Linked DNA regions of Flocculibacter collagenilyticus. The protein of the gene in region 1 interacts with the protein of each later gene in a pairwise test. Links are inferred from orthologs where the notes say so. Each region holds a gene or a part of one and is shown on either strand. Other genes may lie near its edges.

The links.
Region 2: the proteins of tusA (region 1) and HUU81_RS04855 interact in binary tests that used the Escherichia coli proteins (3 or more experiments, as listed by UniProt). The link is inferred for Flocculibacter collagenilyticus from one-to-one orthologs.

The regions. Positions count from the first base shown.
Region 1 is NZ_CP059888.1:6,599-21,973, forward strand. Bases 10,157-13,156 are described here. They hold tusA (sulfurtransferase TusA), read right to left. Parts: upstream 11,780-13,156; coding sequence 11,534-11,779; downstream 10,157-11,533. Other genes in these bases: glyS (glycine--tRNA ligase subunit beta), read left to right, coding at 10,157-10,596; HUU81_RS00060 (hypothetical protein), read left to right, coding at 11,014-11,451; fadA (acetyl-CoA C-acyltransferase FadA), read right to left, coding at 11,959-13,122; fadB (fatty acid oxidation complex subunit alpha FadB), read right to left, coding at 13,136-13,156. In the rest of the region: HUU81_RS00025 (ABC transporter ATP-binding protein), read right to left, coding at 1-534; HUU81_RS00030 (HlyD family secretion protein), read right to left, coding at 567-1,826; HUU81_RS00035 (ABC transporter permease), read right to left, coding at 1,854-4,283; HUU81_RS00040 (sensor histidine kinase), read right to left, coding at 4,707-6,002; HUU81_RS00045 (sigma-54-dependent transcriptional regulator), read right to left, coding at 5,983-7,344; glyQ (glycine--tRNA ligase subunit alpha), read left to right, coding at 7,593-8,510; more of glyS, read left to right, coding at 8,527-10,156; more of fadB, read right to left, coding at 13,157-15,280. UniProt on the Escherichia coli protein: Sulfur carrier protein involved in sulfur trafficking in the cell. Part of a sulfur-relay system required for 2-thiolation during synthesis of 2-thiouridine of the modified wobble base 5-methylaminomethyl-2-thiouridine (mnm(5)s(2)U) in tRNA.
Region 2 is NZ_CP059888.1:1,083,849-1,099,198, forward strand. Bases 12,357-15,331 are described here. They hold HUU81_RS04855 (IscS subfamily cysteine desulfurase), read left to right. Parts: upstream 12,357-13,224; coding sequence 13,225-14,439; downstream 14,440-15,331. Other genes in these bases: cysE (serine O-acetyltransferase), read left to right, coding at 12,357-12,545; iscR (Fe-S cluster assembly transcriptional regulator IscR), read left to right, coding at 12,709-13,197; iscU (Fe-S cluster assembly scaffold IscU), read left to right, coding at 14,473-14,856; iscA (iron-sulfur cluster assembly protein IscA), read left to right, coding at 14,886-15,209; hscB (co-chaperone HscB), read left to right, coding at 15,328-15,331. In the rest of the region: HUU81_RS04790 (CHASE domain-containing protein), read right to left, coding at 1-1,636; HUU81_RS04795 (PepSY domain-containing protein), read right to left, coding at 1,737-2,258; HUU81_RS04800 (FAD-dependent oxidoreductase), read right to left, coding at 2,371-3,795; kynU (kynureninase), read right to left, coding at 3,833-5,131; HUU81_RS04810 (cyclase family protein), read right to left, coding at 5,153-6,013; HUU81_RS04815 (amidohydrolase family protein), read right to left, coding at 6,060-7,073; HUU81_RS04820 (3-hydroxyanthranilate 3,4-dioxygenase), read right to left, coding at 7,104-7,640; HUU81_RS04825 (RidA family protein), read right to left, coding at 7,655-8,119; HUU81_RS04830 (aldehyde dehydrogenase), read right to left, coding at 8,454-9,926; HUU81_RS04835 (SDR family oxidoreductase), read right to left, coding at 9,952-10,740; tRNA (cytosine(32)/uridine(32)-2'-O)-methyltransferase TrmJ, read left to right, coding at 10,997-11,722; more of cysE, read left to right, coding at 11,730-12,356; more of hscB, read left to right, coding at 15,332-15,350. UniProt on the Escherichia coli protein: Master enzyme that delivers sulfur to a number of partners involved in Fe-S cluster assembly, tRNA modification or cofactor biosynthesis. Catalyzes the removal of elemental sulfur from cysteine to produce alanine.

The DNA.
Region 1 (15,375 bases):
TAGATTACCCGTTGCTTCATCGACCAATAAGATAGCAGGCTCTGCGACTAATGCTCGTGCGATGGCAATACGCTGTTGCTGACCACCAGATAATTGGTTCGGTTTGTGCTGGCTTCGGTGAGTCATACTCACCATTTCTAGACATCTATTAACACGCTGCTCGATATCAGCGTTACTGAGCTTTTTGTTGCTATAACGCAAAGGCAGGGCAATATTGTCAAAAACGGTGATTTCATCAATTAGATTAAATGACTGAAATATAAAGCCAATTTTGCTATTTCTGATTTCAGCAGCATCATCAAGTGACAGATTAGCAACATTAGTACCTTCAATTATGTAGTCTCCGCCTGAGGGCATATCAAGCAGGCCTAGCAGTGATAAAAGTGTAGACTTACCACAACCTGAAGGGCCAGATATAGACACGTAGTCGCCCGCTGAAATGGTTAGGTTAACGTTTTTTAATGCGTGTGTTTCCATATCCTCAGTTTCAAAAACTTTGGAAATGTTTCTCATTTGAATTTTAATCTCGCTCATGATGCTGGTTCCTGCTAGTTAAATTTTTGAATTTAAGATTTTACGGTTAGCTCTAATGCGGTGTTTTTTTGGTTTGGTAAATCAGAAATGATAAACACATCATCCGCGTCTGCACCTGTCAAAATTTCGATATAACGACCCGCTTCGCGACCTAGTTTTAGGGTACGTAGTTCGGCTTTAGATATTTCACTGTTTAGGCGATAGAGAGCGATTTCACTAAAAGGCTGAGCATTAGCTGGGCGCTTGATGTAATACACTGCTTTTAATGTGTCAGCAATAATGGTTGCGTCTACGGTTAATTGTGGTCTGGCACTGGTTGGAAGATTGGCGGGCAGGGTGATCTCTACCTCTACCGTGTTATCTTCTACCATAGGGTTGATACGGGCGACTGTGCCAGTAATTTTGTCCTGCCGGGTGTTGATAATAGCGCTTTGTCCTACTTCAATGTGATGTATTTGGCTTTGCGGTACTCTAACGAGCGCGATGAGATCAGTAACACTGCCGATTAAAGCTACTTCCTGACCTGAGGCAAGACTTTGTCCAAGCTCTACAGATAACCTCTGTAATACGCCATTAAACCCCGCTTTTACTTCAAGTGCTTGTAAGCGTGACTGAGCAATATTCAGCTGACCTTGCCTTTGCTTAACAACTTCTTGTTGAATATTTACCGACTCTGCATGAACAAGTTTTAATTGCGCAATGCGTTGCTGAAGGATGCTGATACGTTTTGTTAGCTGGCGCTCTTCTAGTACAGACTCTTGGTACGCGAGCTGCGACACAATGCCTTTTTCAACTAACTTTTCTTCAGCTTGACGATTCAGTGATGCCGTTTCAAACAGCGCTATGATTTCTTCTAGACTGGCCGTTTCATTAAGTGTTTCACGCTTATTGTTGAGCATTAATTGGCGTAAATTCGCTTGTGCTTGAGCTAACTCTTGCTGTGCATTTTCCATTTCTTGGATCAGCTCAGGGTTTTCGAGGCGAACAATAACACTATCAACGGTGACGTTTGCGCCAGGCTTGAGCACAATCTCTTTCACGGTAGCTTGAGTCAATGTAGTAAGCAGTAACTGTTTATTTGAACTGAGTACGCCAAAGCCTTCCGTTTTGACTTCAAGATCCCCCATTACAACACGCTCTATTAAAATATCATCGCGCGATACTGAAACTGCGCCAGCCATTTTGATAGCCCAAATCAGCATCAGCACTAGTGCTGTCGAAACCACAATGATAAGTTGAAGCTTATAGTTAGCGAACAGCTTATGTTGTGGCTTTTTCTTAACTATATCCATTAAGTACTCCTGACGATTTCACGATGACTACTGACTACCTTTTAAAGAGTCGATAGGGCGGGCATTGATAATTGAACGTAGCGGCCAGTAACAGGCAACTAACGCCATCACACTAATCAACACCAGTGTTACCCCAAAGAGTGAAACCAGTTGAATGTTCACGTAACTGGCTAAATCCTCAGAAAAACCAAGATACAAAGCCAATATTACAAACATACTCACAACGATACCTATCGCTACGGCACCAGCATTATTTTTTATAATCAGATGGGTGATGTCTGCACGCTTGGCACCAATGGCAAGGCGTGTACCTAATTCGAGCTTGCGCATTTGAGTGGCATAACTAATAACGCCATATAAGCCAATAGTAGCCAGAAAGAAACTTAACATGGCTAATACAGCGCTAGTAATGGCGGTGGTGTATTGGGTAAATAATCGTTGATCGCGCAGTTCATTCAGGGTATTCATTTGTTTAATCACTAGCTGATTGTTTACTTGTTGCGTTAGGCTAATTACTTGTTCGCGCGATAAGCTTTGGTTTGGTTTAAGTTTGATCATGTAGCGCGTATCGGCTTCAGTGGTTAGCCTAAATGCGCGCATAGGAACGTCACTTTCGGTGGGCATGTATACGCCTTTTACTATACCGCTAACGGTTAAGGTAAGGTTTCTGGTAAATCTGATTTTGCTGCCGATTGCGCTCCCTTGTGGTGCTATTTCTTTGGCATAAACGTCATTGATGATCAGCAGGTTATTGCCGTCTTTAAGATCGGCTTCGCTAAATAAATCACCTTCAATAAGCGGTTGATTGATTAAATCAAAGTACTTACCGTCAACCGATTTAGTTTTAACCACGAAACGCTCATCAGTAGAGTCAATATTCTGGCCAGCCACTGCGGCATCATCAAAGGGTGTAGCACCTAGAGAGACAGCTTCAACTTGAGGCAGTTCCAATAACTTTTCTTTGAGTGCCAATACCATGGTCTTTTTCTCTTCATTGGTAACCTCATCAGCGGCATTAAGCGACAGTTCAAGCGATGTGATGTTTTCAGTATTAAACCCCAGTGGTTGGTTAATGGCTTTCAATGAGTCTTTCAACAACCCCATATTGACGAAAATTAGCACGGTTACAATGGCAACCTGAGATGTGATAAGGAAACGACGTACTTTTCTTGAAACCTGCACACCAGTCCCTTTTCCGCTAGACTGTAAAATCGTATTCAAGGCGCGGTAGTTAATCATGCTGGCACTTAGGCGAGCAAAGAATAAACCTAAACAAAGAGCAATAAGTAAAGCTGCGCTTAACGTGAAAGCGTTGATTGCTAACTCATCAACCCGAGGTAAGCGCTCAGCTAGATATTGTTGTAATACCCAGAAGCCTGCATTAGCGATTATCAGCGCCACGACAGATGAGATAAAAACCAGTAAACCAGACTGGGCAAACAAAGTTTGGAATAGGTGCTTTTTACTAGCTCCTATTGCTGCATGGATGGCTAATTGGTGTTGCTGCTCTGCAGTACGAGACATAAATAGGTTAGTGATATTGGCGCAAGCCACTAAGACCAAGCCTATTACACCAACTAACAGCAATAGCACGGTGCCTTGGCTATCGCCTAATATCGCTTCTTGAAATGATAATAAGCCCATCTTTGAAGACCACCCATTGAAAAATGCCATAGACTGAACATTTTCCTGCCATGTGCTATTTATCAAAGTGGTCAGTGACTGTTCTACTTGAGTTTGGCTCATCTCGCTGTTTAATTTGCCAACAAAGAATAATGCGCCATCAATCATGCCCCAAGCTGAACGTAATCTTTCAGCAGTGGAGTTATAGTCCCAAGGTAAAAATACATCAGAATTAATACCTTGCTGATAAATTTGCGGCTCGATGAACGATTTATCCATTACACCAACAATGCGGTAACTGGTATCGTTAAAGGTGACCGACTGCGTTAATATGTTGGGATCACCATGATATTGTGTTTGCCAGGCTTCATAACTCAATATTGCCACTGGGTTGAAGCTGTCTTTGCTTTCGGATTGCTCAAATGTGCGTCCCATTGCCATTTTACCGTCTACGAGCACAAACCAATCGGGCGTGATAAAGGTGGTGTTTACCATGGGCTGTAAAGGATGAGAAATCAGCACGTTTTCTTCATATTTTACCAGTGCTGATTGGCTAAATAGGGTTTGCTTGTCAAACAGATGCACTACGCCAGGGTAGGTATGAGAGCTGGCAACTTCCTCGTCCTTATCATTAAACAAGGTAAAGTTAACCTGATATAAATCTTGCTGATCGGGGTAAGGTAAAGGTTTAGCAATCAGTATGTAAGCCAAGGTTAGAATACACAATAAAGCGCCTAAAGTGATACCTAAAGTGGTAACGACTGCCACCATGAATCCCTTTTTTTCACTTAACCCAGCCCAAGCCTGCTTGAGTTGATACATGATATGGTTCATCTTATTATTCCTGTTTCTGTTTGCAGTGCGTAATGTAAACCCGCTTCATTTACAGTATTGGCGCGCTTTCACTCTAATCGTTCAGTTTATCTAAGTTCGTGAGGCTCAATTGCCTTTCACCTAGCAGTAACTTCAATTGCTGTGGGTGTATCTCAGGAGTGAATTGCTAATAACGTGCCAGCGTTGAATGCTTAACCGCTAATGTTTCTTTGTTTGTGCGATTAACGTACAACATGGCTTATAAATAAAGGGATTCAGGGTGATTGGATAGTTAGAGATGTTGCATTGGTTCATTGCTATGCAGGGTGTATTAGTTGTGTTTACTTAAAAATAATAGCGCGCTTTCGATTCGATTTACCGATATCGGACTGTTACCGTCCGATATCGGACACGTTATTCAGTCACCACGTTCTAACATCCTTGCTATTGAATCTTGATGATTTTCAATGGTAGTGTGATCTGGACAGTCACCCCATTGCCATGATTATTTTCTAAGCGGATATGACCTTGATGTTGTTCAATAATATTGCGACAAAAGCTCAGTCCAATTCCTTGGCCATCTTGCTTGGTAGAAAATAAGGGAACAAAGGCATTTTCTGGATTGGCAAAACCATGGCCATCATCAACCACTTTCATACAGCTTTTGTGTTTATCTTCACTAAATTCTAGGCTCACCGTTTTGGCACCTGCTTCGTAAGCATTTTTGATCAGGTTGATAAGTACCTGCTCTAAAAGGGATTGATCTGCCCAAATGAGTTTGGCCTTTAATAAGATGGTTAGGTTTTGTTGGTTAAACAGTCCTTTTAACCGGCCAGCCAGTTGCTCTGTGATTATGTGCTGGTAGTGTAAATGGATGCCTTTCGTTAATGATGCGTAGCGATTAATAAAGTCCTGCAGGTGCAAACAGCGCTCAGAGATAAGGCCTAGTGCATCTTTGTCTCTGTGATTAGTCGCACGTTCCGCTAAACTTTCTGCAATACTAGAAACGGGAGTAAGGGAGTTGCGGATTTCATGACCCATCACGCTGATCATTTGTTGCCAAGCTTTTACCTGACTAGTTCTAACGGCCGACTCAATATTAGTAAACACTAATAATTGATGCGCTATTCCCGCATCAATAAAGCTGCTTTGGCTAATTTGCCACTGCTGTTTCTTTTGTTGCTCTTGCGATTGTAATTGCCAGCCTCCTTCATCTTTAACTAGCCCAAGCATATTTGAGGAGACGTGACGAAACATTTGCCAATGTTGGCCTTCGTAAAGGTGGCTAAACGCACCGTTAGCGTAGGTGAGCTGATCTTTCTGGTTGAAAACCAATACTGGGGTATCTAGTTGGTCAATAAGCTGATATACCAAGAACGCGTGCTGATCGTAGCGCTTCTTTTTCTCCGCAAGGTCTTCACTCAAGTTCCGAAGTTGATGATGAAACTTGCCAACAATGCCAGTGGGAAATTCCGCTTTTGCATACTGCTTGTAGTCTTCTTGACGTACGGCCTCAAGGTGTAGCAATGCGCGACGGAAACTGCACATGACGTTGGCACGAAACACCTTAATCGCATAGATGCAAGCAATGGTTAAACTTGAGGTAATCAGCACGATTTGCCACGTTAACAACGCTAATTGCGACAGTAGAACATAATTCAGCAATAAAAATAGCATGGCGAATAGGCTAAGCCATAAGGTAATAAAGCGTTCAAGGTTTTTACCTTTGAATGTCGTCATACTTTTCTAAACGGCGATATAAGGAGGATTTAGTAAGCCCAAGTAATTTTGCAGCGTGAGTCATATTATTATCAGTATTGTTCAGTGCTTTTTTAATAAGTGCTTTTTCTGCCTGTTCTAATGTCATCATGCTAATAGAATCTTGGCTGTTGCTGGCAGGTGAACTTGAAAGTGGCAAGTATTGCTCTGTTATTTCACTGCCTTTAGCCAGTAAAACTGCTCGCTCCATCAAGTGGCTTAACTCTCGAATATTACCCGGCCAATGGTAACCAGTTAAATTTTGTTTAGCTTGCGTGTTTAGTGAAAGCGCGGGTTTTTGGTATTTTTGCGTATAAATATCAATAAAATATTCAGCGAGTGGAACAATATCTGCTTGTCTTTCTTGTAAAGACGGTACACGAAATTCAAGGGTGTTCAGACGATAATACAAATCTTCACGAAACGCTTCGTTAACGATGAGTTTTTTAAGATCGCCGTTGGTGGCGCTAATAATACGAGCGTGCATTTGTTGAGTTTGACTGGAGCCTAAGGCTTCGTATTGACCTGACTCTAACACCCGCAATAACTTTGCTTGTTGCGAAAGTGGGATATTCGCAATTTCGTCAAGGAACAGTGTGCCATGCTTGGCTAATTCGAATCGACCAATTCTATTACTCTTGGCATCCGTAAATGCGCCTTTCTTATGTCCGAACATCTCACTTTCAAACAAGTTCTCAGAAATGGCTCCCATATTCACTGATATAAACGGCTCTGTACTTTGTTTTGACAGCTCATGTACTCTTTCAGCAATAAAACTTTTACCTGTGCCGTTGTCGCCAGTAAGCAGAATATTTACGTTGGTATTAGCAACGCTTTCAATTTCAGCAAACAGTTGTAACATACTGGGAGAGCGCCACTTGTATTCAAGTTTGTTAGTCGGTTCTAGGCGTTGTTGCAGCTTTTGGTTTTGAACTTGTAAATTGGCGAGCGCTAATTGCTGTTTAATGATTTGTTGTAAACGCTGATTTTTCCAAGGCTTCTCAATGAAATCTCCCGCACCTAATTGCATGGCTTTTACGGCAAGTTCTACATTTGCCCACGCGGTCATTGCTACTACTGGGATCTGAAACTCTGATGTCGCTAGCCAAGATAAAAATGCGAGTCCTTCTTCACCAGAGGTGGTATCAAGGGAGAAATTCATATCCAGTAAAATTAAATCGACGCTTTCTTGTTTGAGCAGCGCGCGAGCTTCATCGGGGCTGCTCGCCTGAAGTGGGCAATAATCATTGTCCTCCAGCACAAAACTTGCGCTTAAGAATATGTCGTGACGATCATCAACGATCAGGATGCGTGGTTTATTCAAAGCAATCTTTAGTCATGTTATAACAGCGAATACGGCTACAATGAAATTCATCATACACCTGTCTGCAATTTTAAGTCCATCATGCATAGGCATTTTTCTTGATTGCTGTCATTTAGAGCCTACTTGTATTGGCCAATCTGATATTTGATGCACAATAAGTAAGCGAGGCGCTACAATTTAGCCTTGGCGCAAGGTATACTTGCTGCCAATTTTTAGAATTCTAAATCAACGTAAAAAGTCCCCTTATCATGGAAAAATACGATATTAAAACCTTTCAAGGTCTAATCCTTGCGCTACAAGATTACTGGGCTAGACAAGGCTGTGTCATTATTCAGCCATTAGATATGGAAGTAGGTGCTGGCACATTCCATCCGATGACATTCCTAAAGTCGATTGGCCCAGAGCCAATGAGCAGTGCTTATGTTCAACCGTGTCGCCGCCCAACCGATGGCCGCTATGGTGAAAATCCAAACCGTTTACAGCACTATTATCAATTCCAAGTGGTAATGAAGCCGTCACCGGAAAACATTCAAGAATTGTATTTAGGCTCATTAAAAGAGTTAGGTTTAGATCCATTAGTACATGATATCCGTTTTGTTGAAGATAACTGGGAATCACCAACGCTAGGTGCTTGGGGTCTAGGTTGGGAGATTTGGTTAAACGGCATGGAAGTTACGCAATTTACTTACTTCCAACAAGTCGGTGGCTTAGAGTGCTCACCAGTAACGGGTGAGATCACATACGGGCTAGAGCGTTTAGCCATGTATATTCAAGGCGTTGACAGCATTTATGATTTGGTATGGACTGATGGGCCATTAGGCCGTGTGACCTACGGTGATGTATTCCACCAAAATGAAGTAGAGCAGTCTACTTACAATTTTGAACATGCTGATGTGCCTGCGCTATTTGCTCAATTTGATCAGTGTGAAAAAGAAAGTCAAAAGTTAATTGAGAGCGGCTTACCTTTACCAGCTTACGAGCAAGTAATGAAAGCATCACACGCATTTAACTTACTTGACGCAAGGCATGCGATCTCGGTAACTGAGCGCCAACGCTATATTTTACGTGTAAGAGCACTCTCTAAAGCGTGTGCGCAAGCGTATTATGAAGCGCGTGAAGCATTAGGCTTCCCATTGTGTAAAAGCAACGCAGAGCAAGGCCAGTAAGGATAATTAGATGACCATCAAAACAGAAAACTTTTTAGTAGAAATTGGCACTGAAGAGCTACCACCAAAGTCACTTAAGAAACTGGCTGAAGCATTTCGTAATAACGTTGAAGAAGGCTTAAACAAGGCTGAGCTAACTTTTGAAAGCATTCAATGGTATGCCGCACCTCGACGTTTAGCGCTTAATGTTACCGCGCTGAGCGAAGCGCAAGCTGATAAAGTAGTTGAAAAGCGTGGTCCTGCGATCACAGCGGCATTTGACCAAGACGGTAATCCTACAAAAGCCGCAGCTGGTTGGGCACGTTCAAACGGCATTACTGTTGAACAAGCGCAGCGCTTAGAAACGGATAAAGGTGCGTGGCTACTGCATAAAGCCGAAGTTAAAGGTAAAGACGTAGATGCGTTGATCCCAGATATTATTATCTCGGCATTAGCCAAGCTACCAATCCCTAAAGCAATGAAATGGGGCGCATTTACCACGCAATTTATTCGTCCAGTTCATACCATTACTATGCTATTTGGTGACCGCGTCATTAGCGGTGAAATATTGGGTAAGCAGTCGGCACAAACATTACGCGGACATCGTTTCCATTCGTCGCAAGACGTGACATTGACTCATGCCGATAACTATTTAACTGCGTTGAAAGATGCATATGTCATGGCTGATTTTGCAGAACGTCAAGCAGTCATTACGCAGCAAGTTGAAGCCGTTGCCGCTAAATTAGGTGGTGTTGCACAGGTTGAGCAAGATTTACTTGATGAAGTTACATCGTTAGTAGAGTGGCCAGTAACACTGTCAGGTGATTTTGAAGCTAAGTTTCTAAATGTACCGGCTGAAGCATTAATCTACACCATGAAGGACGACCAAAAGTACTTCCCAGTATTTGATAACGATGGCAACTTGATGCCGAAGTTTATTTTTGTATCGAATATTGAAAGTAAAGATCCTAGTCAAGTTATCAGTGGTAACGAGAAAGTGATCCGCCCACGTCTTGCTGATGCAGAATTCTTCTTTGAAACAGATAAAAAGAAAACGTTAGCGTCACGCTTAAACAGTTTAGATACTGTGCTATTCCAAAAGCAGTTAGGCACGCTAAAAGACAAGTCAGAACGTATTGCTAGTCTCGCTGGGTTTATTGCTGAAAAGATTGGAGCAAATGTAGCGCACAGTGAGCGCGCAGGTCTATTAAGTAAAACCGACCTGATGACAGAAATGGTGATGGAATTTACTGAAGTGCAGGGTGTAATGGGAATGCATTATGCTAAACACGACGGTGAGCCAGAGTGTGTTGCAAACGCAATGAATGAGCAATACATGCCACGTTTTGCGGGTGATCATCTGCCTCAATCATTAGAAAGTTGTGCGGTAGCACTTGCGGATAAATTCGACTCACTAGCAGGTATTTTTGGTATTGGCCAACAACCTAAGTCAGACAAAGATCCGTTTGCATTACGCCGCGCTGCCATTGGTGCGCTACGTATTTTAGTCGAAAAGGAAATAGACTTAGATATTATTGAACTGACAGAAAAAGCAGTGTCGCTATTTGGTGATAAGCTTACTAACGACAATACGGTACAAGAAGTTGCTGACTTTATGTTGGGTCGTTTCCGTACTTGGTATCAAGACGAAGGTATCAGTGTTGATGTTATTCAAGCGGTATTAGCACGTCGTCCAACTAAGCCATTAGATTTTGATAAGCGTGTTAAAGCTGTTGAGTTTTTCCGTAGTTTAGCTGCATCAGACAGCTTAGCGGCGGCAAATAAGCGTGTTGGTAATATCTTGGCTAAGTTTGATGGCGAAGTACCTAGTTCAATTGATAACACACTATTAGTTGAGCCAGCAGAAAAAACATTAGCAGAAAACGTGATCGCTAAATCAGCCGCGCTTGAGCCTGTATTTGCTGATAAAGATTACCAAAAGGCATTAGCAGAGCTTGCCGAATTAAGACAAGTAGTTGATGACTTCTTCGATAATGTGATGGTAATGGCAGATGATGAAGCGGTGAAGCTAAATCGTCTAGCAATATTAGCTCAGCTACGAGCAATGTTTATGCGCGTTGCAGATATTTCTTTATTGCAGTCGTAAGCACGTAGTGAACAGTTAACTCAGCTATAAAATGAACCGTCGCAAATTAGGTTAAATTTAAGTCTAATTTGCGGCTTCTCAACATATCCCCACATTTTTTCAAAAAATCTCACCACTTTCTTTGTTTATTGGTTCAAACTGAGCGCAATTTAATATAGATTTAGTACTGTCTGATGATGCAAGGCATAAACTAAAGTTAGTTATTCATAAGTCAAAACAGTCAGGCGAAAAGCTCAAATAAATCAGTTAACTTTCGATGCAAAGTATATTAATAAAATAGCGCAAATATACGGAATGTTATCTCAATAGCATCGTGTTATTTCTCATTCAAGCTTGATCTATTAACTGATGTAGTGATGAGCATAAAAGGGCATAGACCCTTACTCATTTTTTAAGATTTAATTGAAGGAACGGACGATGGTTAAACGTTTACTAAAAACAGGTTTAGCGGCGACCACATTATTACTAGCTGCATGCGCATCAAATGATGCAAATGAAACAGAATTTGCTGAAAACATGTATGTACGTGGTGCATTTACATGGTGGGATGCAGAAGAAGAATATCGACTTAAAAAAGTGGGTAACAAACTATATAAAGCATCTGCAGATTTAAAAGCAGACGGCCAACCTTACGAATTTAAATTTGCTGATGCAGCGTGGACCGCTGGCACAAACTGCGGCTATTTAAATAAAGAAGCCGATGAAGTGATTGAATTAGGTTATGTGTACAACGCTAATTGTTCAGCAGTCTTTGAGCATTTTAAGTTTGTTCCAAAAGAAGATGGTACGTACGACTTTTATATTGACTTTTCAGACGATAAATCGCCAATGGTGTTTATCAAAAAAGTGGGCTAATGCGTTAGTTATACTGCATTAGACTAAGTCAATGTGTTTAAAAAGGATCTAGTGTTATAGATCCTTTTTTGTATCTGGCTAGTTAACGTTTACCTTTTTTAATGATGTACTGAAAGGGCAGCTCATCTGTTTGGCTTGTTACTAAGGTATGATCCATAAACTGGCAAAAGCTTGGAATATCTCGCGTGGTGGACGGGTCGTCGGCTATAACAAGTAAGGTTTCACCATCAGCGATTTTTCTTATCTTGCCACGGATCATCATTACGGGCTCAGGGCAACGTAGGCCTATGGCATCAAGGGTGTGATCGGCTTGATTGAAATCGGTCATAAACTGTATCGCTAATTAATTAAAGGAAGGGTTAACTTATGGCGTTGCCAAGTGGGTTATTATATAAGCACAAACGAATACTGCAAAAATAAAAAAGCCGAGTTAGATAATTTACTAGCTCGGCTTTTTTGTTCAGGCTAATGCAAACAGGCTACATGGCCTGATGCAAAAGTCAGTATTTATACACGTTCAAAAATAGTGGCAATACCCTGACCTAAACCAATACACATGGTCGCTAAACCTAGCTCCGTATCTTTGTCTTCCATTATATTAAGAAGCGTTGTTGAAATACGTGCCCCAGAACAGCCTAGCGGATGGCCAAGTGCAATGGCACCACCGTTTAAGTTTACTTTATCATTCATGTGATCAAGTAAATCTAAGCCTTTTAATACTGAAAGACCTTGTGCGGCAAACGCTTCGTTCAATTCTACCGACTGAATATCTGAAATTGATAAGCCAGCAGCTTTAAGTGCTTTTTGAGTAGCAGGCACAGGACCATAACCCATGATAGATGGATCGCAGCCCGCAACGCCCACAGACTTAACACGAGCACGAATGGTTAATCCTAGTGCTTTTGCTTTTTCTTCAGACATGATTAGCATAGCAGAAGCGCCATCTGATAACGCTGAAGAAGTACCTGCGGTAACAGTACCGTTCGCTGGGTCAAATACTGGACGTAATCCTGACAGTGTTTCTACAGTCGTTTCAGGGCGAATGACTTCGTCAGTATCAATTGAGCGTAAAATGCCGTCAGCATCATGTCCTTCAATAGCCACGATTTCTTTTTTGAAGCGACCTTCAACGGTTGCTTCATGGGCAAGTTGGTGAGAACGTGCACCCATTTCGTCTTGCATTTCACGGCTAATGCCATTCATTTTGCCAAGCAACTCAGCCGTTAATCCCATTGCACCCGCAGCTTTAGCAACTGACATGTTTATGCTTGGTGCAAAGTCAATGCCGTGAGTCATCGGTACGTGCCCCATGTGTTCAACACCACCGATTAGGTATACATCACCCATGTTAGCGGCAATGCGTGCGGTGGCGTCATGAATTGCTGACATTGATGAACCACATAAACGGTTAACGGTCACCGCTGGTACACTGTGTGGAATACCTGCAATTAATGCGGCATTACGTGCAATGTTAAAGCCTTGTTCTAGGGTTTGCATAACACAACCCCAAATCACATCGTCAATTTCTTTTGGATCTAACCCTGGGTTACGCTCCAAAATGCTGCTCATTACATGAGCTGAAAGTTCTTCGGCGCGCACATGACGGAAAATACCGTTCTTCGAGCGGCCCATTGGTGTACGAATACAATCTACAATTACGGCGTTTCTCATGATTTATTCTCCGTTACGCTTTATAAAAAGTTTCACCAGCGTCAGCCATTGCGCGGGTTTTTTCTGTTACTTGGTACATCTCACCTAAATCAGCATATTTGTCTGCTAACGCTACAAATTTAGCTAAGCCGATAGTGTCTACATAACGGAATACACCGCCGCGGAATGGAGGGAAGCCTAGACCGTAAATCAGTCCCATATCTGCTTCAGCTGGGCTAGCAATAATCCCTTCCTCTAAACAACGAATGGTTTCGTTAATCATTGGGATCATACAGCGTTCAATAATTTCGTCAGACTCTAATTGCTTAGGTTCATAACCTAATAGCTCGTAAGTTGTTTCTGTTAAGTTTTTAGTCGGGCGGCCACGCTTGTCTTTGCCAAAGTCATAGAAGCCTTTACCGTTCTTCTGACCATAGCGATCGTTCTTGTACATGACTGCAACAGGGTCGTTATCAATTTTTTGCATGCGCGTAGGGAAGCCATCAGCCATGACGTCTGTACAATGGAATGCTGTGTCTAATCCGACAACGTCAAGTAAGTATGCAGGACCCATTGGCCAACCGAACTGCTTTTCCATCACTTTATCAATTTGTGCAATGTCGGCACCGTCAAGTACTAGCTTGCTGAAACCGGCAAAGTATGGGAATAGTACACGGTTAACAAAGAAGCCCGGGCAGTCGTTTACAACAATGGGTGATTTGCCCATTTTCGCAGCATATGCAACAACGGCGGCAACGGTTTCATCAGAAGTTTTTTCGCCACGAATAACTTCAACCAATGGCATTTTCGGTACTGGATTGAAGAAGTGCATGCCGCAGAACTGTTCTGGACGTTCTAAATTTTCAGCCAATGATGTGATTGAAATGGTTGATGTGTTTGAAGTTAGAATCGCATCTTTTTCTACTATGCCTTCTACTTCTTTTAAAACCATGCCCTTAACTTTCGGGTTTTCAACAACGGCTTCAACCACAATATCAACGTCTTTAATGCTGTCGTAAGACAAGCTAGGCGTGATGTTATTTAATGTATTTGCCATTTTCTTACCGTCAATACGGCCACGCTTAAGCTGCTTGTTTAACAGCTGTGATGCTTCATTTAATCCTAATGCTAGTGCATCATCGTTAATGTCTTTCATCACAATAGGCGTGCCTTTAAGTGCAGACTGGTAAGCGATGCCACCACCCATGATACCTGCACCTAACACGGCTGCTTTATTAACGGCTTTAGTCGCCGTTTTAGCTGCTTTTTTCGCTTTGCCTTTAATTAGCTGATCATTCAGGAATAAGCCAATTTGTGCTTGCGCAGCATCCGTTTTTGCAAGTTTTGCAAAGCCTTTGTTCTCAATAGCTAGCGCTTCAGCACGTTCTGCGTTTGCACCTGCTTCAACACTATTTACCATCACCATTGGCGCAGGGTAATGTTTGCCTGCTTTAGCTGCAACCATGCCTTTCGCCATATTAAAGCTCATGGTTTGCTCTGTTTTGTTCATTTTCAGTGGTGACTGTTTTAATGCGCGACGTGCTTTCCAGTCTAGCTTGCCATCTATTGCATCTTTAACCATGCTAAGTGCTGCTTGTTCAAGCTTGTCAGATTCAACAACCGCATCAATCGCTTTTTGTTTTAAGGCATCGATCGCTTTGTATTCTTTACCTGTGCTCATCCATTCCATTGCATTGTCGGCACCAATAACACGTGGAAGACGCACTGAACCACCAAAACCTGGCATTAATCCTAATTTAACTTCTGGTAGGCCAACTCTTGCTGTGGTGTCGGTAACACGAAAATCGTTAGCAAGTGCCCATTCAAAACCGCCGCCCAATGCAAAGCCGCTAATAGCTGCAACAGTTGGAACGTTAAGATCTTCCATCGCATTAAATACGGCAGAGCCTTCTTCGATCCAGCCAATTAATTCTTCTTCTGGCATGGTGAAAGAGCTTAAGAATTCAGTGATATCTGCGCCTACAATGAAGGCAGATTTGCCAGAAGTACAAATAAGGCCTTTTAAGTCACTTTCTTGTTGTAATTTGTCGAGTGCTTCGCGACATTCTTTTAAGGTGGCCTGATCAAATTTATTTACTGAACCGTCAGCGTCAAATTTCAGCTCGGCGATGCCTTGCTCGATATATGAAACGCTGATTGATGTACCTTGATAAATCATGTTCTATGATCTCCGTTATCTCTTATACTCAGCTAAACCTGAGTAGAGCTGGTTGTCTTTATGTCTGTATAAACATTTGCGTAATTACTCTATTC
Region 2 (15,350 bases), 1.1 Mb from region 1 along the record:
CCATAAAGCGATTTTTAGCATGACTGGCTTCTTCTAGGTCTTTTATGAGGCTTTTTAGTTCTTTTGTTTTTTTATCTACCGTCGTTGAGAGGCGACGGTTAAAGCCAATTACAAACATAATAAAGAACATGCCAACGGTGCCAAACAATGAGCCAAGAATAAAGGTAAGCCAGCTGGACCAGTCTGCTAATTGCGATTCAAAGTCGCGGCTGGAAGCAAATAGCACATCGAATGAGCGATTAAACCAAGGCAAAGTAATATTATATTTATACAAAGCATCATTACGGTAGCCACTGTCGTAAACAATAATGTCTTCACCATTATTTTGTGCTTTTAAGATAAAGTCGAACCCTTGCTGGCTTAATGATTGGTAAATTTTTGCCATCATGGCATCTAGTTCAATTACCACTTCTACCAGCCCTTTTAATTGCGCATAGCGATCAGTTTGCTCGGGTATCGATAACATATTACCGTACACAGGATAGTAGATAACATTACCTGTGAACTTTACGTCCTGTTGGGCTAGCCTTATTGGTGGCGTTGAAACAAAACTCGCGTTTTCAATGGCATATTTGATATTTTGCTTAACACTTGGGTGAGTTAAAACATCTAAGCCAAGTGCTGCTTTATTCGATTCAAGTGGCTCAATATAAAAAATTGGCAGGTAATACTCTTGAACAGGTGCATGCACCATTTGCTGGTTGTAGAGCATTTTTTTGATGTAAAAATCGTCTATCCCTTGTTGCTTGGCATCAAGGTATAACTGATCACGTTGAGCATGTTCGACTTTGGGTAACCAGCCCATTGCCCGTGTTCTAATATCATTTTGCGTTACAATTTCTACGTACTGCGCAAACTCTTCACGCGAGACAAGTTCACTGCTTTGAAAAAAAGCAGTGAGTGAAATTAAGCGAAGCTCAATGGTGTTTCTTAATATGGCAATTTCTTTACTAAACGTTTGAGTGTGATCAACAAAAATTGTTTTTTGATCTTTTATGTATTGCTCACGCGAGAGCCAAAATATAAAGCTAATCGCAACAAAAATTAATAACGAGGGAATGACAATTTGTAGCTTGTGATGACTTTCTTCTAAAATGTCATTTTTCAATAAGCTTAAAACAATAGGTAAAAAGAAGAGTACGCCAACAGCATCGCCAGCCCACCAAATAAACCAAACAAATATGGCCTCGTTAAGCGCATGAATGCCTGAATATACCTGCACAAATGTGCCTATAGTTGCACTAATCGTACATGCAATGGGCCCAGCGACAAAAGCCAGTCGAGACAGTTCTGCAATTGAGCTAAGCCTGATGGGGCGAGGGCAGCAGCGATAAATCATCAATTTGGTGATAATGAATTGTGCGATAGTGCCACAAGTAAGCGTGGCCGAAATGAATAAATTGCGTACTTCAATAGTTTGGAAACTAATATTAAAAGCAATGTAATGATCAAATACACTGGCTAGCAATACACCAAAAAGGGCTGCTCTACCTAAGCAAAGATACAAACCCAAACCAATCCCCGCTGCAGGCCAAATGGCGCTAGCGAAACCTGGCGGTATCGTAAACTGCATGCCAATTTGGGTCGCAATTAAGTAACTGATAAAGCTAATAAGAATAATGTTAAAGGTGCGAATAAAGTTCTAGCCTCATTGTTGTTTCATTATTATTAGCCAGCCTTGGCAAACTATTGAAGTGTCCTAATAATTACCTTAACGATTACATTGAGCGCGCATATTATGTGTGTCGGTGCCGGCGCTTAAATTTATTTCTTAGTGTCCAGCCTAGTAAAAATATGCCTGATAGCCAAATTAATAGTAGAGCAATTGCAACGGGCAAGAATATCCAAAGTTTCGCGCTATCATGAAAAAAGCTACCATCATGAATTGCTTCAATTGTATCTGAGCGACGGTAGGCGATATGTAATAGCTTACCTGAGTCAGCATCTATTTGCGCCTCCCAATTATTTACCGCTAATATTTTTATGACTCCCTTACTAGGGCGAACATCTAGCTTTTGTATATCCTGCCAGTTTGATACTGACAACTTATCTATTCTCTGGGCGATGGAAAGTATTTGTGTAAATGCAATAGTCGGTTCTGCCGCTTGACCTCTAGCAGTGGGGGGTTGTACCCACTCAAATTGCTTTTTCACCTGTAGTAGTAGCCCGCTTACAATCACAATAACGACGGGGATAGCAATAATCAGCGCTGCCCAAAAGTGGAAGCGACGAGTATGTCGTTTAGCTGACGGCGACATAATAGTGATCCTAAAAAGCGGCAATATAAATAAATGCACTCTAGGATAGGCTAAGTGTTTATGCAAGCTCAATTTTTTCTGTTCTTATTGTGCCTTACCTAGCCAGCAGGTGTTACATCGGTAACTGCTGCTCTATTAATGCTTTGGCATAATCCATATCGATGTTTTCCAAGTATGGCTCGCAATCGCGCAACTCGATATCAGTGTTCTTAGTTAACTGTGTCAGCTTTTCATCTAACTTTGCACTTTTTAGTAGCTCGGCAATAATATTTTGCTGAATACGCCCACGCGATTGAGCCTCTGCATATGGCAGGCGATGAAACATCACCATAGAATAACGAGGGATAAAGCGATTAGGAAAGCGTTTTTCAAGCTCAAAGGCGAGTGCTTTTTTGAGAATATATACATTGTCTCTAACACTGTCCCGCATTTCTATGTAGTTTTCTAATGCCATTTCTGCAATTGCATCGGCATTGGGTTGCCGAACGGCTTGAAAGGCGGGAAGCACAGCTTGCCAGTCATCATTATGCTCGATTAATAAGCGGTTTAATTCACTACAATCTTCAAAGCCGCAGTTCATGCCTTGTCCATGAAATGGCACAATGCCATGTGCTGCGTCGCCAATTAACAAGGTATTGGTTATGTTGTGCCACTGCTTACATCTTACTGTTCCTAATTTACCGGTTGGATTATCAAAAAATGCATTTGCTAAATCAGGGATCAATGCCAGTGCGTCAGGGAATTCTTGCTGAAAAAACGTCATCACCGCATCTCGGTTTGAGAGTGTGGCAAAACTGTTTTTGCCTTCATTAGGTAAAAATAGCGTCACAGTAAAGCTGCCGTCCATATTTGGCAGGGCAATTAACATATATTGTCCGCGAGGCCAGATGTGTAAAGCCTGTTTTTCAATTTGAAAATCACCAGTAGTTGTTGCTGGAATGCATAACTCTTTATAACTGTGAGGCAAGGTTTCAATGATATTATGGTCAGTTGCGCTTTTATTAAGAGCACAAAGCATTTGCTCCCTGACTTTTGAGCCAGTGCCATCTGCGCCGATTAACAGCGAAAAATTATGAAGTAAAGTTTTACCCGCGTTAGCATGTTTTAACTGTAAAACCTGTTGGGTAAAATCAATATTTTCTACATTGTGATCAAAATGGAAGGTAACGTTGCCTGTGCTTTCTGCACTGTCCATTAAGCGTTTATTCAAGTCTGCTCGCGAGACGGAGTAAATTACTTCATGCTCTTTAATGCCATAAGGTTGAAAATTGAGCTCGCCGTATTCATCGTGAAGCATTCTACCAGCCATTGGAATTAGCATTTTTTCTACTTCATCCATTATTCCAACTTGTTCAAGCGGGAAAATACCTCGGTTGGCAAGCGCAAGGTTTATTGAGCGTCCTGCAGAAATTTCGGTGTTTCTCATATCAGATCGCTTTTCAAATACCGTTACTTGGTAATTTCGTTTGGCTAAAAACATAGCTAGCAATGAGCCAACCAACCCAGCGCCAATAATTGTGATAGCTTGCTTTGTCATAAGTGCTTCCTTTTGGCATTAAGAATATCTATTCGAGTTATATCAAACAGCTTTTTAAAACTCGTACAAAGTGATAAACATCAGTAAAACTGTTGTACAGTGGTACAGGTGCGGCACGAATCACATTAGGCTCTCGCCAGTCGGTGGTTACACCTGCTTCTTCTAATGACTTGAATACTTCTTTTCCTTGTTTTCCTGCAATATTGACAGTTAACGATAATTGGCAGCCACGTTGTGCGGGATCGCTCGGCGTAATAATACGCACCAAGTCGCCTAATTCATGCTGGAGTAAATATTCAAAGTAATTGGTTAAACGTGTTGATTTTTCACAGAGCACCGACATGCCGCCAGCGTTTTTGAATACCGCTAAAGAAGCACGAATAGCAGCAAGTGATAAAATCGGCGGGTTACTTAATTGCCAGCCTTCAGCAGTAGGAATAGGGTTAAAGGTGTTTTCCATTTTAAAGCGGGTTTGTTTGTCGTGCCCCCACCAACCAGCAAATCGGTTTAAGTTGGTGTTGCTGCTGTGGCGCTCGTGCACAAAACAGCCTGCGACCGAGCCGGGGCCTGAATTCATATATTTGTATGAGCACCAACAGGCAAAGTCTACCTGCCAGTCATGCAATTGCATGGTTATATTGCCTGCTGCATGAGCTAAATCGAAGCCAACCTTAATGCCTTTTGCATGTCCCCACTGGGTTATTCTTTGCATATCCAATACTTGCCCTGTGTAATATTGCACGCCGGGCAGGAGAATTAAGGCAATAGAGTCGCCTTCACGCTCAATCAGCTCTTTAATATCATCGTGATTGATAAGCTCTTCTCCATCGCGCGGAGCAATTAATAATAACGCCTCGTTAGGGTCGAAACCGTGATGCTTTATTTGCGATGTTACAGCGTAATGATCGGAGGGAAAGGCATGATCTTCAATTAGAATTTTATAACGCGTTTTAGTGGGCTGGTAAAAGCTCACCATCATAAAGTGAAGGTTAGCAGTGAGTGAGTTCATGCAAACCACTTCATTAGGTTTTGCTCCTACTAAGTCGGCAGACTGCTCAGTTAAAAACTCGTGATATGGCATCCAAGGAAATTCGCAATCAAAGTGTCCTTTAACGCCTAAAGTTTGCCACTTTTTTAGCTCCTCATTGACGTATTCAGCGGTAAGCGTGGGTTGTAAGCCTAATGAATTACCTACGAAGTAAAGTTCATTTTCACCGTTTGCTTGTTTAGGAATATGAAATGCGTCTTTAAATGATGCGAGTGGATCTTGTTGATCCAGTGTTTGGGCAAACGCCAAATTGGGCTGAAATTGATTGTTTTGCACTTGTTCAGTCATTGGTTGCTCTTTTAATTCAATTTATATGGCTTGTAAGGAATACAGCAACGGTCTACTAGGTGCTGCATCTAATTCAAATGGTGCAATTTGCAAATTTAATAAATACAAACCATCTTCAAGGGTGTTCCCTACGTACACCATTTCTGTAATGCTTTTTGAAAGCTGCGTGTCATCTCCGCATAACCTTGCTAGCGGTGCCACTTGCCAAAAAATATGATGGTTGCTCATATGGCCTTGATCAAACATTTTGTCGATAGAGGGCATGTCTACCAGTAAGTGGGTAACCCCGCGTTCATTCAAATATTCGATAGCGTCGTTAGTGAAGTAGGGCGGCTGATTATGCTCACTGTAACAGGCTCGCTGTTTACTTTGCTCGTTAGGTAAAGTGCGAATAACCAACGCTGTTAAGCATTCATTATTAATATGTTGTATTTGGTGCATCAGCTGCTGTTTAGTAATTAATTTATCACCCTCATCAATACTTGGATCGTATTGTTCTTTTGATTGATTTTGTGAAGGAGTAGGTGTGACCGATATCAAAGTACAAGGTATTAAGCTGTCATTCAGGGTTTGGTTAATGCTAATGGGGTTATGCACAATGTGACCCACACATTCAGTATGAGTGCCATTGCAATGGGGATTCATGGTTATTTGTGTGACATTACAGCTGCCACCAACACGGGTATCACCAATAAACTGTGCTATTTTCATTGACGATGCCTGTGCGTAATCGGCACCAAAATGGTTAGGTTGCACCAGTTTGTTTGCTGTTAGATGTTCAGTGGCTGACGCTTCAATAAACGCTAAATCTATCGCAATACTTGTGGGCTGGTTCACTAGCACTTTATATTGTTGCTGATTTAGCTCAATGGTTAATTTCATAATGCTGCTCTGCGCTTAATTGGGAAGCTTTTTATTATTATTACAGTCAGTTTATAAATTGTGCTTTATCTAGATTCAGCCATTTCAATGCTGTGCCATGAAGCATTTGCGCTTTTATTTCGTCACTAAATGCGGTTGTTTCAATAAGTTTACCCGGCGCTAATTCACCTAAAGGAAAGGGGTAGTCAGTTCCAAGTGCAATTCTGTCAGCGCCAACTAAATCGACCATATATTTAAGCTTGAGCGGATCGTGAACTAACGAGTCGAAATACATTTGCTTTAAATATTTTCGCGGGTTCACAGAATTGTCCACTGCGCACAGATCTGGCCTCACATCAAAACCATGCTCAATTCTGCCAATGGTGGCGGGAAAAGAACCTCCGCCATGAGCAAAAGCTATGCGTAAGTTTGGTAAGCGCTCTAACACCCCACCAAAAATAAGTGAGCAAATTGCTCGGCTGGTTTCTGCTGGCATACCGACTAGCCATGGCAGCCAATATTTAGGCATCAGCTCTTTACCCATCATGTTCCATGGATGAACAAATGCTGCTGCACCTAGCTTCTCAGCGGCTTCAAATATTGGAAAGAACGCGGCATCGTCTAAATTACGATCATTCACATTACTGCCAATTTGCACGCCTGCTAATCCAAGTTCATTAACACAACGTTCTAATTCTTTAATGGCGAGTTCAGTGGATTGCATTGGAATGGTGCCCAAACCAATAAATCGAGAAGGGTGTTGCTGTACAACACCGGCTATATGGTCATTAAGAAAACGAGAAAGGTCGTAGGCATCTTCAGGTTTAGCCCAATAACTAAACATCACAGGTACGGTAGAGAGTACCTGAACATCAACCTGATGAGTGGCACATTCAGTTAGTCGTACGTCAGGATCCCAGCAATTTGCTTCAATTTCACGAAAGAACTTGTCGTCTTGAAACATGCGAGCACAACCACACTTGTGATGGTCTAAATGAATGAAGCCGCCGTAGCCGTATTTTTCTTTTAAATTAGGCCAGTTTTTCGGCAATATATGGGTATGAATATCAATTTTAAGCATTAATCCCACCTCAATGTATGTCTATTATTGTTATAGTTTGTTTGAGTTTGGCATCACCGTGCCACATTGATTACATGTGCGATTTTTCTCAGACTCAAAAAATCGGCTAAATACAGCTTGAAAATCGTTTTCAATATCTCGTAACGGAAAGTATTCTTCGTACAATTTGTGATGACAATTTTCGCAAAACCACATCAAACCGTCTTGCTCACCCTCTCTACGCTTCGCTTCAACGACTAAGCCAATTGAATTTTCAAAACGTACGGGGGAGTGAGGCACTTGGGGAGGCAATAAAAAAACTTCGTCAGCTTTAATTGGATGTACTTGGGGTTTTCCGTCAATCATTAAACGTAACTCCATTTCTCCTTCAAGCTGATAAAAAAACTCTGGCCCTTGATTGTAATGATAATCGCGTCGGCCATTTGGGCCGCCAACCACCATGACAATAAAGTCGCCATCATCAAATACTTGTTTATTACAAACCGGCGGTTGGAGTTGATCTCTGTGTTCATCAATCCACGTTTTAAAATTAAAAGGAGGCGTTATTTTGGTTGCTGAATTTGCCATGGTGTTGCTCCTTTTTATAATGAAGATGGCTTGTGAGCACTAGGTTTAGCATCTGAATTAATAGTTGCAATACACTTTAATTCGATAGCAATGGGGGTGGGTAAGCAGTTAATTTCAACGGTTGTTCTACAAGGTTGATTATCAGCAAAGTATTCGGCATACAGTTTATTATAAGTGGCAAAATCATCCTTCATGTTGGTTAGAAATACGGTAACGTCTACCAACTGTTCCCAACTAGAGTCTGACTCTTCTAGAATATAACGCACATTGTTAAATACACTGCGACATTGCGCTTCAATGTCATAATCTGCAATATTGCCGTTATCGTCTAGGGTTACGCCTGGGATTGCTTTGCTGCCTTTTTGTCTGGGGCCAACGCCTGATAAAAATAACAAATCACCGACACGTCTGGCATGCGGGTATAGTCCAACTGGTGCTGGGGCTTTATTTGAGTCGAATCGTTGCGGGTGGTCGCTCATGTCTTTACCTATCTTTTAAAATTTGGGTTATTTTATTTTTTGTAAAAAAGATATTTTATGTAGCGCTTTGATGAACCTATAAAAATTAACTTTGCTCGTTAGTTATCATGGTGAAGATAACAATAACGAAAAACATGCACATCAAAGCAGAATCTATTCAGATCCCGAAGTCGCTAAATTAGCAATGAAGAGAGGTCAGGCGAGTATCCATTTGCAGCCACGGCAGCTAGCAAAAATGGCACCTGAAGTTTTAATGATATTTGTTTTAACCATAAATATTATTGTTATTATCAATTATAAAAAACAGATAGTGTTGATTGATATTTATACATCTTTAGTACTTTATACAAACGTTTTTCGCTTCTGTAAAGAACCTTAATGCCTCAACACCGCCTTCGCGTCCCACACCTGATTGTTTCATTCCACCAAACGGGGTGCGTAAATCACGCATCAACCATGTATTTACCCATACAATGCCAAAGTCTAGCTGCTGAGCAAACGAATGGCAGCGCTTAATATTATTACTCCATACGGTGGCCGCTAAGCCGTATTCTGTTCCATTTGCCAGTGCAAGCGCTTCTTCGGTATTGTCAAACGGTTGCAGGGTTGCAACTGGGCCAAAAATTTCTTCTTGGTTTGTTCTGCAATTAAGCGGTAACCCTTCAATTAATGTTGGCTCAATAAAATAGCCTTCGTTGCAACGACCTTCAATGTAACGCTGTTCCCCACCCAGCAGAATCGTTCCGCCTTCTTCCTTAGCCAATTGAATATATGAAAGAATTTTATTCAAGTGTTGCTGCGACACGATAGCACCTTGCTGAGTGTTTACGTCTTTTGGATCGCCAACATTGAGCTGACTTACTTTAGCTATTAATGCCCGCTTAAACTTTTCATAAATTGGACGCTCAATATAAATACGTGAACTACATAAACAAATTTGTCCCTGATTAGCAAAGCTCGCTCTTGCCACTTGAGTTACAACGTCATCAAATGTATCTAAATCGGGCTCATCGTTACATATATCAGCAAAGATAACGGCAGGGTTTTTGCCACCAAGCTCTAATGATAGCTTTTTGAACTTAGGTGCAGCTAAGCTCGCAATGTGTGCTCCAGTTTTTGTTCCGCCAGTAAAACTAATTGCTTTTATTTTTGGATGGGTAATGATTGCTTCACCAACTTTATGGCCGTAGCCATGCAGTATATTTAGCACACCCGGTGGTAGCCCTGCCTGTTGGCACAATGATGAAAGCAAAAATGCTGTCATGGGCGTTATTTCACTCGGTTTAGCAATTACGCAATTACCCGCTGCTAGTGCTGGTGCTATTTTCCAAGTGAACAAATAAAGTGGTAAATTCCATGGTGAAATACAAGCAACAATACCAATGGGGTCGCGTAAAGTGTAGTTAATCGCCTCATTAGCCATGGTATGAGACTCACTGGCGTATTGCGTAATGGCGTGGGCAAAAAAACGAATATTGGAAGATGCACGCGGTATATCTACTTGCTGAGCAAGGCTTACAGGTTTGCCGTTATCTACCGACTCAGCTTGTGCAAGGGCTTCAGCGTTTTGGTCAATAAGGTCGGCTAAACGCATTAACACTGCTGCACGCTCATCAATACTTGTTAACTGCCACGTGTTAAAGGCTGATTCCGCTGCTACCACAGCATTAGCAACATCTTGCTCATCTGAATCAGCAGTTAGCGAGTAAGGTTTGCCAGTAGCGGGCTCAATATTATCAAAAAAGGTATTTGATACAGGCGGTACTAGTTCACCACCAATGTAGTTAATTATTTTTGTTTTAGTCATTGGGCAATATTACTTAAGTTAGCTGCTATAAACAGGCTGTGCGACCGCCATCTACTGGTAAGTTTGTACCAGTAATGTAGCCTGCACTTGGTGATGCTAAAAACGCCACGGCGTTAGCAAACTCTTCAGGCTCGCCAAAACGGCGTAGTGGAATTAATGACTTTTCTTCTTCAATTACCTGTTCGATAGGTTTGTTTTGCTTGTTCGCTTTATTTTGAATAATTGCATCTAATCGCGCAGTGTTCGTTGCACCGGGCAATACATTGTTGACTGTGATGCCAAAAGCGCCTAGCTCATTAGCAAGGGTTTTGGCCCAGCTTGCCACAGCACCACGTACGGTATTTGAAACACCTAAATTAGGGAGTGGCTGCTTAACCGATGTAGAAATAACATTGATGATGCGGCCATACATTGCACTTTTCATTCCGGGCAGTAATGCCTGCACTAAATGATGATTATTAATTAAATGCTGATTAAACGCATTGATAAACGCGCTAGGTTCGGCTTGATTTGCTGGGCCAGGTGCGGGGCCTCCCGTATTGTTTACGAGAATATGATAAGTAGAAATTTGTGAAAGTTGCTGCTCAATCGCTTTTTTCACTGCGTCCGTATCACTAAAATCAGCAACTAAACATAGATGTTTTTGGCCTTTACTCGTATCAAGTTCAGCTTTTACATCATTTAAACTCGCTTCGTTACGGGCAAATAGCGTGACATTAGCGCCCAGTGAAGCCAACTCTTTAGCGATTGCTTTACCAATGCCTTGGCTACTACCACATACCAATGCATTTTTATTTGTTAAGTTTAAGTTCATTGTTGCTCCGTTGTTATTTTTTTATCCAATATGGTCAAAACTAAAGCAATTTTTTAATCAAAGCAAACTAGAGATAAGCAAAATGAAGGTAAACCGCTTAAGGTTATAAAGTATGTCTGGTTGCTATAACTTTATGGATGCGAGCTTTAATAGAGCTATGCTATAATTTTTCACCTTTTTGACCGCTAGGCGTAATTAGTTGCTTTGATTAGCGGTTTAAACCTTACCTTATTCATATTAAACAAGGGTTCACTCAGTGTTAGATCAAGTCAGAATTGTGTTAGTTAATACGTCCCATACGGGTAATATCGGCTCTGCAGCTCGTGCCATGAAAACAATGGGCTTGTCTAAGTTATATTTAGTTGACCCTGTTTCAGCTCCTGACGGTAAAGCATCAGCACTTGCTGCTGGGGCAACCGATGTACTTGCTAATGCAGTTACCGTTAATACGCTAGAGGAAGCCATTGCAGACTGTGGTTTAGTAGTGGGTACTTCTGCGCGCTCAAGAACCTTATCTTGGCCTATGGTTGAACCGCGTGAATGTGGCAAAAAACTTGTCGCTGAAGGTGAGAAATATCCCGTTGCCTTAGTCTTCGGAAGAGAGAATAACGGTTTAACGAATGAAGAGTTGCAACAGTGCCATTACCACGTTTGTGTGCCTGCAAACCCAGAGTATTCGTCATTAAACCTAGCGATGGCCGTTCAGTTACTTAGTTATGAAACGCGTATGGCGTGGCTAGATAAAGAAAATGGCCACTATCAAGAAGTAGAAGAAGAGTACCCAAGATCGGCTGATTTAGAGCGATTCTATGGTCATCTACAAGAGACATTATTGGAAACAGGGTTTATTGTTAAGCAGCATCCTGGACAGGTAATGACAAAATTACGCCGCTTATTTAATCGTGCGCGTCCAGAAGAGCAAGAATTAAATATCTTACGAGGTATTCTTGCTTCAGTTCAAAAACTAACAAATAAAGGTTAACTGCTTCGTGTTTAAACGCATAAAAGAAGACATTAATAGCGTTTTTAATCGCGATCCTGCTGCGCGCACTTTTTTTGAAGTGTTAACAAACTATCCCGGATTGCATGCAATTTGGGCGCATCGTCTTAGCCACAAATGTTGGACAAACAACTGGAAACTATTAGCACGATTTATTTCTACCATTGCACGCTGGATAACTGGAGTTGAAATACACCCCGGAGCCACTATTGGTCGTCGATTTTTTATCGACCATGGTATGGGAGTGGTCATAGGTGAAACTGCTGAAATAGGTAACGACTGTACTCTATATCATGGGGTTACATTAGGTGGAACCAGCTGGAACGCTGGTAAACGCCATCCAACACTTCATGATGGTGTGGTAATTGGTGCTGGCGCAAAAGTGTTAGGCCCATTAACGGTAGGCAAAAACGCAAAAGTAGGCTCAAATTCAGTCGTCGTAAAAGACGTGCCGTCAGATGCAACAGTGGTTGGTATTCCGGGAAGGGTTGTGATGACGGTAACCGACAAGAAAGAAACCCAAAAACGCGAAGAAATAGCTCAGAAATACGGTTTTGATGCATACGCCGTATCGCCTGACAATCCCGATCCTGTTGCTAGTACAATTGGTCGTTTGCTTGATCATATTCACATGATGGACGCTAAATTAAATGACATGTGCAAAGTGATCAATCAGATGGGCGGTAACGTATGTGATAAAGGGTTACCCGACATTGATGTGGATAGCCCTGACTTTAAAGAGGCTGAAGAACAAGCTGCGAACCAACGTAAAGAAGCGTTTGACTCGTTTGATCCCAAAATTTAACGGTGCCACATTATTATTTACAAATGTCAGTTATTTACGAAGTTAACATCTGGTTGAAATTTGACATATCGATAATACCCGAGTAAATTAGTCAGGTAATTACTTGACTATTTTAGTCGGAAATGTAGAATGCGCGCATTCATCAATATGGGTTTTAAATTTAATGAAATTAACTTCAAAAGGTAGGTACGCGGTTACAGCAATGCTTGATGTCGCCTTGCATTCTGAAGAGAACCCAGTGCCTTTGGCTGATATATCAGAAAGACAAGGAATATCACTGTCTTATTTAGAGCAATTATTTGCCAAGCTGCGCAGAAGCGGCTTAGTTTCTAGTGTTAGAGGGCCCGGTGGTGGTTACCATTTAGGTCGTGACGCTCAAGGTATTTCAATAGGCCAAGTTATTCACGCTGTTGACGAGTCAATCGACGCCACTCGATGCCAAGGCAAAGGCGATTGCCAAAATGGTGAACGCTGTCTAACCCATACATTATGGTCTGACTTAAGCGTCAGAATTGAAGAGTTTTTAAATGGGATCAGTTTAGCAGAACTGGTTACCAGAAAAGATATTACAACAGTTTCACAACGCCAAGATAAGCATGGTATTGATAAACTGTTTGATGCAAATACGTTAAACGTTAACTGCCAGTTATAACTGGTTTAGTTAAAGACGGAGAAAGTAATGAAGTTACCGATTTATTTAGATTATGCCGCAACCACTCCTGTAGATCCCCGTGTTGCAGAAAAAATGATGCAAGCTCTTACAATGGATGGCAATTTTGGTAATCCTGCATCTCGCTCTCACCGTTTTGGCTGGCAGGCAGAAGAAGCGGTTGATATTGCGCGTCATCAAATTGCAGATCTAATTAATGCTGATCCAAGAGAAATTGTATTTACCTCTGGTGCTACAGAGTCTAACAACTTAGCTATCAAAGGTGCAGCAAACTTTTATAATAAACGTGGTAAGCACGTTATTACCGTTAAAACTGAACATAAAGCAGTGCTTGATACGTGTCGTGAATTAGAGCGACAAGGCTTTGAAGTAACTTATATGGAAGTTGAAGCGAACGGTTTACTTGATCTTAAAAAGCTAGAAGCTGCCATGCGCGAAGACACAGTACTGGTTAGTGTAATGCACGTTAATAACGAAATTGGTGTAGTGCAAGATATCGCAACAATCGGTGAAATGTGTCGCGAACGTAAAATTATTTTCCATGTAGATGCTGCACAAAGTGCAGGTAAAGTAGCCATTGATCTACAGCAGTTAAAAGTCGATTTAATGTCATTTTCTGCTCATAAAATTTATGGTCCTAAAGGTGTTGGTGCGCTTTACGTTCGTCGTAAGCCTCGTATTCGTTTAGAAGCACAAACGCATGGTGGTGGGCATGAGCGTGGCATGCGTTCAGGTACCTTAGCTACTCACCAAATCACTGGCATGGGTGAAGCTTTCCGTATTGCAAAAGAAGAAATGGAACAAGAATCTGCACGCATTCGTGAGTTACGTGAACAGTTGTGGGCAGGGTTACAAGATATTGAAGAAACATACATTAACGGCGATTTAGAGCATCATGTGCCGGGTATTTTAAATGTAAGCTTCAACTTTGTTGAAGGTGAGTCATTAATCATGGCGCTTAAAGATTTAGCTGTATCGTCTGGTTCAGCATGTACTTCAGCAAGCCTAGAGCCTTCATACGTACTACGTGCATTAGGTTTAAATGACGAATTAGCACACAGCTCTATTCGTTTTAGCATTGGTCGTTATACCACTAAAGAAGATATCGAATTTACTATCGACTTAGTTCACAAAGCGATTGGTAAACTACGCGACATGTCACCATTATGGGAAATGTTTAAAGATGGTGTTAATTTAGAAAGCGTAGAGTGGGTTGCGCACTAACAGCGTAAGTAATGAATTTAGGAGATTGTAAAGATGGCATATAGCGAAAAAGTAATTGATCACTATGAGAACCCACGTAACGTAGGTTCTTTCGAGAAAAGTGATAAGAATGTTGCGACAGGTATGGTAGGTGCACCGGCTTGTGGTGACGTGATGAAGCTTCAATTAAAAATTAATGAAGATGGCGTAATTGAAGACGCAAAATTTAAAACATACGGTTGCGGTAGTGCGATTGCATCCTCATCACTGGTAACAGAATGGGTTAAAGGCAAAACCATTGAACAAGCAACTGAAATTAGTAATACCGAAATTGCAGAAGAGCTAGCATTACCGCCAGTGAAAATTCACTGCTCAATTTTAGCTGAAGATGCAATTAAGGCAGCAGTAGAAGACTATAAGAAGAAGCAAGCTGGATAAGCAAGCATTAAAATAGTTTAAGGATTGTTATGGCGATTTCGATGACACCTGCAGCTGCAGAACGAGTAAAGTCTTTTATTGAAAACCGTGGAAAAGGCATTGGTTTGCGTGTAGGCATAAAAACCACTGGCTGTTCTGGTTTAGCATACGTCTTAGAGTTTGTGGACGCGCTGAATGAAGATGATGAAACGTTTACTGATCAAGGTGTTACTTTAATAGTAGATCAAAAAAGCTTGGTTTATATTGATGGAACAGAATTAGACTTCGTTAAAGAAGGGCTTAATGAAGGCTTCCAGTTTAATAACCCAAATATTGCAGGTGAGTGTGGTTGTGGTGAAAGCTTCACCGTGTAGTTATTATGTATTGCTGTTTTAATTTTTATGATAGCACTATTTGTTCAAAATCAGCTTTCTTAACTATTCTCGCAGGCTAACCTAATTAGGTGCCTGCGAATTCAATTTGAGGCCTACATTGAATTACTTCGACCTATTTAA